2 regions of the Micromonospora sp. LOL_024 genome follow, and region 2 is predicted to be linked to the other one. Evidence: predicted binding sites of a transcription regulator. Region 2 holds the regulator's gene; the other holds the start of a gene.

Region 1 (4,652 bases), on a different contig from region 2:
TACGGGGTCGACGTCGCCCGGTCGGCGTAGAGATAGCCGATCATCGGGTCGGCCAGCGAGGCGTCCAGTTCAACGGCCAACTCGGCGACCAGGTGGGCGCGGACCACCGCCGGATCCGGGTCGTACAGGAAGCGGCGTACCGGCCCGACCGTCGCCTCTATCAGCCCCGATCCGGTCAGCTGGTGCACCGACTCGCCGCCGGCCCGGTGGTGACAGGGGGCCCCTGCACCACCTGAGGCGTTAGCAGGGGGCCCTTGCTTTAACACGGTCGCGCGGCGGGGCACCTCGGCCAGGGCGCCGCACCAGAGGGCCGCCTCGACAAGGTCGCCGTCGACGCTGACCCACTCGGCCTCGGCGTCGGCCGGGATCAGCGCGTGGTCGATACCCGGCGCCACCTTCACCACCGTGCGCGGCACCCGCTCGGCGAGACGGGTCACGAAATCCCACGGCGGCGAGCACGCGTACGGGTCGAAGATCCGGCGGCCGGACCCGGCCCGGCGCCGGGCCGGGTCACAGAAGACCGCCTCGACCCGGGCCGCGTCGAACGCGGTCGCGTCGCCACAATCGACGGTGAGGAGATCGGCCAGCCCGGCGGCCTGTGCGTTCGCCTCGGCCAGCGCGGCGGTGAGCGGGTCCGCCTCCACCGCGTACACCCGGATGCCGGTGCGGGCGGCGGCGAGCGCGTCGGCCCCCAATCCGCAGCCCAGGTCGGCCAGCGTGGTCACCCCGGCGGTACGCAGCCGCTGGGCGCGCCGGTCCGCGACGACCTGCCGGGTGGCCTGTTCCAGACCGGGCCGGGTGAAGAACATGTCGGTCGCCGCCGGCCCGAACTTGCCGACCGCCCGGCGGCGCAGCTCTGCCTGGGTCAGTGCCGTTGCCGCGAGTCCGCCGGGCACCCGGGCGCAGCGCAGCGCCGCCGCTGCGGCCAGCGGATCGCCGCCGGCCACCCGGGTCGCCGCGTCGAGCGCGGCCGACCCCTCGGGGGTGCGCAAGGCGGCGAAATGCTCCAGATCCACCCGCCCATTGTTCCGCCCCGCCCTGTCTGCCCTCCGTCCGGTCCGTCCGTGCCCCTGTCCGGCCCACCGTGCTCCCGGGAAACTCCGGCATCCGACGGAGAAGACGGGAGTGTGGCGACACGAGGGCGGCAGATTGGCACTCTCCTTGACGGAGTGCTAGCCGAGGAATAACCTGCGATTAGCACTCTCACCCTGAGGGTGCCAACCTTCGGGCCCTGGTGTCCGGAGGTTGAACGCCAGGCGGACCGGCACCCGCGACGACGGCCCCGCCCGGTGGCATGTGGCAATTGACGCTGGTCGGCATGCCGACCAGCAACGAAACCAAGTACCCCAGGAGGGTATGCCCGTGACTACCGCGACCAAGGTTGCGATCAAGCCGCTCGAGGACCGCATCGTGGTCCAGGCGAACGAGGCCGAGACCACCACCGCCTCGGGCATCGTGATCCCCGACACCGCCAAGGAGAAGCCGCAGGAGGGCACCGTCCTCGCTGTCGGCCCGGGCCGGATCGACGACAAGGGCAACCGCGTGCCGATCGACGTCTCCGTCGGCGACACCGTTCTCTACTCGAAGTACGGCGGCACCGAGGTCAAGTATGCGGGCGAGGAGTACCTGGTGCTCTCCGCCCGTGACGTCCTCGCGGTCATCGAGAAGTAAGCAACCGATCAGTGTCGTTGCCCCGGTCCGGCTCGCCGGGCCGGGGCAACGTCGCTTCGAAGGGACATAGATGGCGAAGATCCTGAGCTTCTCGGACGACGCCCGGCACCTGCTGGAGCACGGTGTCAACGCACTCGCGGACACGGTCAAGGTCACCCTCGGGCCGCGCGGGCGCAACGTCGTCCTGGACAAGAAGTTTGGTGTGCCGACGATCACCAACGATGGTGTGACCATCGCCAAGGAGATCGAGCTCACCAACCCGTACGAGAATCTCGGCGCGCAGCTGGTCAAGGAGGTGGCGACCAAGACCAACGACGTCGCCGGCGACGGGACCACCACCGCGACCGTGCTCGCCCAGGCCTTGGTTCGCGAGGGTCTGCGCAACGTCACCGCCGGCGCCAACCCGGCCGGCCTCAAGCGGGGCATCGACGCCTCGGCGGCCAAGGTCTCCGAGGCGCTGCTCGCCAAGGCGGTCGACGTCTCCGACAAGAAGTCGATCGCGCACGTGGCGACGATCTCCGCGCAGGACGCCACCATCGGCGAGCTGATCGCCGAGGCGATGGAGAAGGTCGGCCGCGACGGTGTGATCACCGTCGAGGAGGGCTCCGCCCTGCAGACCGAGTTGGACGTCACCGAGGGCCTCCAGTTCGACAAGGGCTTCATCTCGCCGAACTTCGTGACCGACGCGGAGGCGCAGGAGTCGGTCCTGGAGGACGCGTACGTCCTGATCACCACGCAGAAGATCTCGGCGATCGAGGAGTTGCTGCCGCTGCTGGAGAAGATCCTCCAGAACAACAAGCCGCTGCTGATCATCGCCGAGGACGTTGAAGGTCAGGCACTGTCCACCCTGGTGGTGAACGCGATCCGCAAGACCATCAAGGTCTGCGCGGTCAAGGCTCCCGGCTTTGGCGACCGCCGCAAGGCGATGCTCCAGGACATGGCTGTCCTCACCGGCGCTGAGCTGGTCGCCCCCGAACTGGGCTACAAGCTCGACCAGGTCGGCCTGGAGGTGCTGGGCAGCGCCCGGCGCATCGTGGTCGACAAGGAGACCACCACGGTTGTCGACGGTGGTGGCCAGACCAGCGAGGTCGCCGACCGGGTCGCCCAGATCCGCAAGGAGATCGAGGCCTCGGACTCCGAGTGGGACCGGGAGAAGCTGGCCGAGCGGCTGGCGAAGCTCTCCGGTGGCATCGCCGTGGTCAAGGTCGGCGCGGCCACCGAGGTCGAGATGAAGGAGCGTAAGCACCGCATCGAGGACGCGATCGCTGCGACCAAGGCCGCGGTCGAGGAGGGTACGGTGCCCGGCGGCGGCGCCGCCCTGGCGCAGATTCTGCCGGTGCTGGCTGACGACCTCGGCTTCACCGGCGACGAGAAGGTCGGCGTGTCGATCGTGCGCAAGGCGCTGGTCGAGCCGCTGCGCTGGATCGCGCAGAACGCCGGCCACGACGGCTACGTGGTGGTGCAGAAGGTCACCGACAAGGAGTGGGGCCACGGCCTCGACGCCGCCGTGGGTGAGTACGTCGACCTGGTGAAGGCCGGCATCATCGACCCGGTCAAGGTGACCCGCAACGCGGTCACCAACGCCGCGTCGATCGCCGGGCTGCTGCTCACCACCGAGAGCCTCGTGGTGGAGAAGCCGGCGGAGCCGGAGCCCACCTCGGGCGGCCACGGCCATTCGCACGGCCACGGCCACGGTCACCAGCACGGCCCGGGCTTCTGATCCCTGGCGCACGCCGGCCCGGGGCGCACCGTCGCTGACGGTGCGCCCCGGGCTTCTTGTCGGCCGGCGGGCCTCGGCGTGGGCCGGCTCAGCCTGCCGCAACCGTCAGATCACGTAATACCGGCCGCGCTACCGGGGAGCCGGCGGTTCGGCGACACTGGGCCGGTGAGCAGTACGACACCCCGCTACGCCGCCCTGGCCGGCGTCGCCGCAGCCGCGGCGGCCATCGGCACCGCCGAACTGGTGGCGGCCCTGACCGGCCCCCGATCCTCGCCTCTCGTCGCGGTCGGTGGCCTCGTCGTGGACACCGCCCCCGAGCCGGTCAAGCGGTTCGGTATCGCGGTCTTCGGCACGTACGACAAGGTCGCCCTGCTGGTCGGGACGGCGCTGCTGCTCGGCGGCTTCGCCGCCCTGCTGGGGATGCTGGCCGTTCGCCGCCTCACGGTCGGCCTGGCCGGTATCGCCGCCTTCGCCGTGCTCGGCACGGTGGCGGCCCTGACCCGGGCCGGCGCGAACGCCGCCGACGCCTTGCCCTCGCTGGTCGGGGCGGTGGTCGGCGGGGTGGCGCTCTGGGCGTTCGTCGCCGGGCCGCTGGAGTTCGACCCGTGGCCCTGGTCCGCGCCCACCGCCGATTCGACCGCGACCCCGACGAGCGGGCGGGACACGGGGCCGGGGCGCTCCGTCGACCCGGACTCGCGGCGGCGCTTCCTGGCCGGTGTCGGCACCGTGCTCGGGGTGGCAGCGGTTGGCGGTGTCGCCGGGCGATGGCTGGCCGGACGGCGTGGCGTGTCGGCCGCCCGGGACGCGATCGCGCTGCCCGCCCCGGTGTCCGCCGCGCCGCCGGTGCCGGGCGGGGCCGACCTGGCCGTGGCGGGCCTGGCCAGCTACGTGACCTCGAACCGGGGCTTCTACCGGATCGACACGGCGCTCGTGGTGCCCCAGGTCGATCCGGACACCTGGCGGCTGCGCATCCACGGTCGGGTCCGCAACCCGGTGACGCTGAGCTACGCCGACCTGCTGGCCCGGCCGATGGTCGAGCGCTACGTCACGCTGGCCTGCGTCTCCAACGAGGTCGGCGGCGACCTGATCGGCAACGCCAGGTGGCTCGGCGTGCCGCTGCGGGAACTGCTCGACGAGGCGGCGCCGCTCGACGGGGCGGACCAGGTGGTCGGGCGCTCGGTCGACGGCTGGACGTGTGGTGCGCCGACGGCCGTGCTGCGCGACGGGCGGGACGCCCTGTTGGCTGTCGGCATGAACGGCG
Region 2 (4,652 bases):
GGTCACCAGGCCGATCTCGGCTGCCCGCCGCCCGTCGAAGGAATCGCCGGTCAGGTACAGCTCAGCTGCCGCGCGGGGGTGCAGTCGAGGTAGCACGGTCGCGGAGATCACCGCCGGGATCACCCCGATCCGCACCTCGGTGAAGGCGAACGTGGCCTCGGCGGCGCAGACCGCCAGGTCGGCCGCCGCGATCAGCCCCAGCCCACCGGCCCGGGCGGGGCCGCCGACTCTGGCCAGCACCGGCTTCGGGCACTCCCAGACCGCCGCGAGCACGTCACCCAGCATCCCGGCCGGCACCGTCGCGCTGGCGTACGCCGCCGCGGTCTCCTTCAGGTCCGCCCCGGAGCAGAAGACCGGACCGGTGTGGTCGAGCACGATCACCCGGACCGTGTCGTCGGCGACCGCAGTGGCCAACCCGGCGAGCAGTTCGGTCATCAGCGGCGTGGAGAGCGCGTTGCGGTTGTGTGGGCTGTCCAGGGTGAGGGTGGTCACCCCGCGGGCCGTGGCGACCCGCACGAGCGCGTCGGGAGAGGTCATGTGAGGGCACACTAGTGGCCATGCCCGGCCTCCTTCCAGCAGGCGAACCCGTTCCGGCCGACGGCTCGCTGCCCGCGTCCGCCCGCACCACCGTCGGCGCCCGCGGTCTCGGGGTGTACGTGCACGTGCCCTTCTGCGCCAGCCGCTGCGGCTACTGCGACTTCAACACCTACACTGCCGCCGAACTGGGCGGCGGTGCGAGCCGGGACGGCTACGTCGACACGGTGCTGGCCGAGCTGGCGCTCGCCGCGCGGGTGCTGGGCGACGCACCGCCGCCGCGGGTGCAGACCGTCTTCGTCGGCGGCGGCACCCCCACCCTGCTGCCCGCCGACGACCTGGCCCGGATCCTCGACGCCGTCGACCGGACCTGGGGGCTGACCGGTGACGCGGAGGTGACCACCGAAGCCAACCCGGAGTCGGTGACGCCCGCGTCGTTGAAGGAGCTGCGGGCTGCCGGGTACACCCGGATCTCGCTGGGCATGCAGTCGGCCGCGCCGGGGGTGCTCGCCGTTCTGGACCGCCGACACGGCGCCGGCCGGGCCACCGCCGCGGCGCTGGAGGCCCGCGATGCCGGCTTCGACCACGTCAACCTCGACCTGATCTACGGGACGCCGGGAGAACGGGCCGAGGACTTCGCCGCCTCGCTCGACCAGGTCGTGGCCGCGGGGGTGGACCACGTCAGCGCGTACGCCCTGATCGTGGAGGACGGCACCCGACTGGCCGCGCGGATGCGTCGCGGTGAGCTGCCGTACCCGGACGACGACGTGGCGGCAGACCGCTACCTGGCTGCCGAGGCAGCTCTCGACGCGGCCGGTTTCTCCTGGTACGAGGTGTCCAACTGGGCCCGTACGCCGGCCGCCCGATGCCGGCACAACCTGCTCTACTGGACCGGCGGCGACTGGTGGGGCCTGGGACCGGGGGCGCACAGCCACGTCGGCGGCGTGCGTTGGTGGAATGTGAAGCACCCCACCGCGTACGCGCAGCGCCTCGCCGCCGGCCGCTCACCCGGGCTGGCCCGGGAGATGCTGTCCGGCGACGAGGCGCACATGGAGGACGTCATGCTGCGGCTGCGGCTGGCCGCCGGGCTGCCGCTGGAGGTCCTGGACGACGCCGGTCGGTCGGCCGCGACGCGGGCGGTGGCTCAGGGCCTGCTCGCCGCACCCGCCCACGCAGCCGGCCGCGCCGTGCTCACCCTGCGCGGCCGGCTGCTCGCCGACGCCGTGGTGCGGGACCTGCTGCCCTGACCGGCGGCGCTGCACGAGAGGTCGCTGGTGCGCTAGCGCTTCACAAAGGCGTAGGTCACCGGGTAGCGGTAGAGCGCGCCCTCGTTGGCCTTGACGCCGCCGATGATTCCGAAGATCACCGCCACGATCGCCACGAGGATCGGGACAAAGAACAGGATGCCGCAGGTGATCGTGGCGAGCACCCAACTCAGCACGCCGGCGACGGCCCAGGTGAGCTGGAAGTTCAGCGCGGCCACCGAGTGTGCCCGGACGACGGGGGACTGCTGCCCGCGAGTCATCATCGCGATCAGCGGCGCCACCCAGCCGAGCAGGCCGCCACCGACGACCACACCGAGTGGTCCGCCGAAGTGGGCGATCAGCGCCCAGGTCTTGTCCTCATTGCTGGGGTAGCCGCCGCCGGGTGCGCCGTGGCCGCCGGTCGGGTAGCCGACACCGGGCGCCCCACCGGGTGGGGGATAACCACCGGGCGGGGGGTAGCCACCCGGCGGGGGGTACCCGGCCGCAGGCGGCTGGTCGCTTCCGGGTGGCGGGTAACCGCCGGGCGGGGTATAGCCGCCGGGCGGGGTATAGCCGCCGGGCGGGGTATAGCCGCCGGGCGGGGGATAGCCGGCTTGGCCGGACGACCCGGACAGCGGGGTCGTGGGTTCGTCGCCGGAGTCTGGGGGACGAGGTGGTTCAGTCATGGAGGTCACGGTAGGTGCCATGGGCAACGGTGCACCATAGCGACACCGGCGAGTGTCGACCCGCCGATCGGTTCGAGGTGCGAGAGAGCCACCTTTTGATCATCGCGTCGACGGGTCCCCCGACGTAGACTGGCACTCGCTACAGTCGAGTGCCAGAGTATGTCTCCGGCGGCGGTGGCGCCGAAGGTCGAGCTGCGACAGGAGGTGGGCAGGATGGGTCTCGACGACCGCAAGCTCGCCGTGCTCCGCGCGATCGTCGAGGACTACGTCGCCACCCAGGAGCCGGTCGGCAGCAGGGCGCTGGTCGAGCGGCACCAGCTCGGTGTCTCACCGGCCACCGTCCGCAACGACATGGCTGTGCTGGAGGAGGAGGGGTACATCCGCCAGCCGCACACCAGTGCCGGCCGGGTGCCCACCGACCGTGGCTACCGGCTCTTCGTCGACCGACTCAGCCGGGTCAAACCGCTGAGCCCCGCCGAGCGCCGGGCGATCGAGCGCTTCCTGGCCGGTGCCGTCGACCTCGACGACGTGGTGCACCGCACTGTGCGGCTGCTGGCGCAGCTGACCCGGCAGGTCGCCGTCGTGCAGTACCCGAGCCTGGCCCGATCCCGGGTGCGCCACCTCGAACTGGTGCCGATCTCCACCACCCGGCTGACGTTGGTGATGATCGCCGATACGGGTCGGGTCGAGCAGCGGCTGGTCGAGCTGCCGACGCCGCTGCTTGCCGACGCCGTCATCGACCTGCGCCGGCTGGCCAACGAGAAACTGGTCGGCGTGCGCCTGTCCGACACCCCGCCGCTGGTGCAGGCGCTCATCGACGAGTCTCCGCCGCCCCTGCGTCCGGCCATGACGACCCTGTCAACCGTGCTGCTGGAGACCTTGGTCGAACGACACGAGGAGCGGCTGGCGCTGGCTGGCACCGCCAACCTCACCCGAGGTGGCCTGCTCGACTTCCAGGGCTCGTTGCGTCCCGTGCTCGAAGCGCTCGAGGAGGAAGTCGTCCTACTCAAGCTCATCGGCGAGGTCGAGGCGAGCACGCTGCGGGTGCGGATCGGCGATGAGAACGAGATCGACAACCTTCGGGCGGCATCCGTGGTCAGCACCGGATACGGCCCGGGCGCGACCATCGTCGGGGGGATGGGCGTGTTGGGGCCGACCCGGATGGACTACCCCGGAACCATCGCCACGGTGCGGGCCGTGGCACGCTACGTGGGCGAGCTGCTGGCCCAGAACTGACCAGTCAGGGCCGACGGCCGGCTGTCGCCGCCGACCGGCGCAACGCGAGACGAACACGAGGACACGGAACGCAGTGGCCAGGGACTACTACGGCATTCTCGGTGTGAGCAAGGGTGCCTCCGACGACGAGATCAAGCGCGCCTACCGCAAGTTGGCGCGGCAGTACCACCCTGACGTGAATCCGGATCCGGAGGCACAGGAGAAGTTCAAAGACATCAACGCCGCCTACGAGGTCCTCTCGGACGATCGGAAACGGCAGATCGTCGACCTCGGTGGCGATCCGCTCGCGCCCGGCGGCGGCGCCGGTGGTCCGGGCGGGCCCGGCGGCGCCGGCCCGTTCGTCGGCTTCCAAGACATCATGGACGCGTTCTTTGGCGGCGCCACCGGCGCCGGGCGAGGCCCGCGGCCGCGTACCCGGCCGGGCGCCGACGCGATCCTGCGCCTGGAGCTTGACCTGCATGAGACCGCCTTCGGCGTCGAGGCGCCGATCACGGTCGACACGGCGGTGCTCTGCACCACCTGCGCCGGCGCCGGCACCGCCGCCGGCACCCACCTGGCCACCTGCGAGGCGTGCGGTGGCCGGGGTGAGGTGCAGTCGGTGCAGCGCACCTTCCTCGGCCAGGTGGTCTCCGCCCGGCCGTGCACGGTCTGTCAGGGTCACGGCACCACCATCCCGCAGCCCTGCCCGACGTGTGCCGGTGACGGTCGGGTCCGCAACCGACGCTCGCTGACCGTCAAGATCCCCGCCGGGGTCGAGGACGGGATGCGGATCCGCCTCGCTCAGCAGGGCGAGGTCGGCCCGGGTGGCGGTACCGCCGGGGACCTCTACGTGGAGATCCACGAGCGGCCGCACGACGTCTTCTCCCGCAAGGGTGACGACCTGCACTGCCGGGTCACCGTCCCGATGACCGCCGCCGCGCTCGGCACCCGGTTGACCATCAAGGCGCTCGAC

The links. Region 2 encodes HrcA, which represses chaperone genes, less so after heat shock. Its sites were predicted from a motif close to GGTTNGCACNCTCNNNNNGAGNGTGCNAACC; they were not measured.
Region 1: a site for HrcA is predicted at 1,193-1,223, ahead of groES (co-chaperone GroES). Genes of this name have one in related genera too.

The regions. Positions count from the first base shown of each region.
Region 1 is NZ_JBHMIS010000001.1:505,711-510,362, forward strand. Features, by position in the region: gene ACFHWY_RS02505 (THUMP-like domain-containing protein) at 1-1,016, opposite strand, end outside; gene groES (co-chaperone GroES) at 1,357-1,671, shown strand; gene groL (chaperonin GroEL) at 1,742-3,391, shown strand; gene ACFHWY_RS02520 (molybdopterin-dependent oxidoreductase) at 3,557-4,652, shown strand, end outside.
Region 2 is NZ_JBHMIS010000014.1:70,966-75,617, reverse strand. Features, by position in the region: gene ACFHWY_RS16575 (enoyl-CoA hydratase-related protein) at 1-537, opposite strand, end outside; gene hemW (radical SAM family heme chaperone HemW) at 558-1,781, shown strand; gene ACFHWY_RS16565 (DUF4870 domain-containing protein) at 1,814-2,464, opposite strand; gene hrcA (heat-inducible transcriptional repressor HrcA) at 2,678-3,700, shown strand; gene dnaJ (molecular chaperone DnaJ) at 3,774-4,652, shown strand, end outside.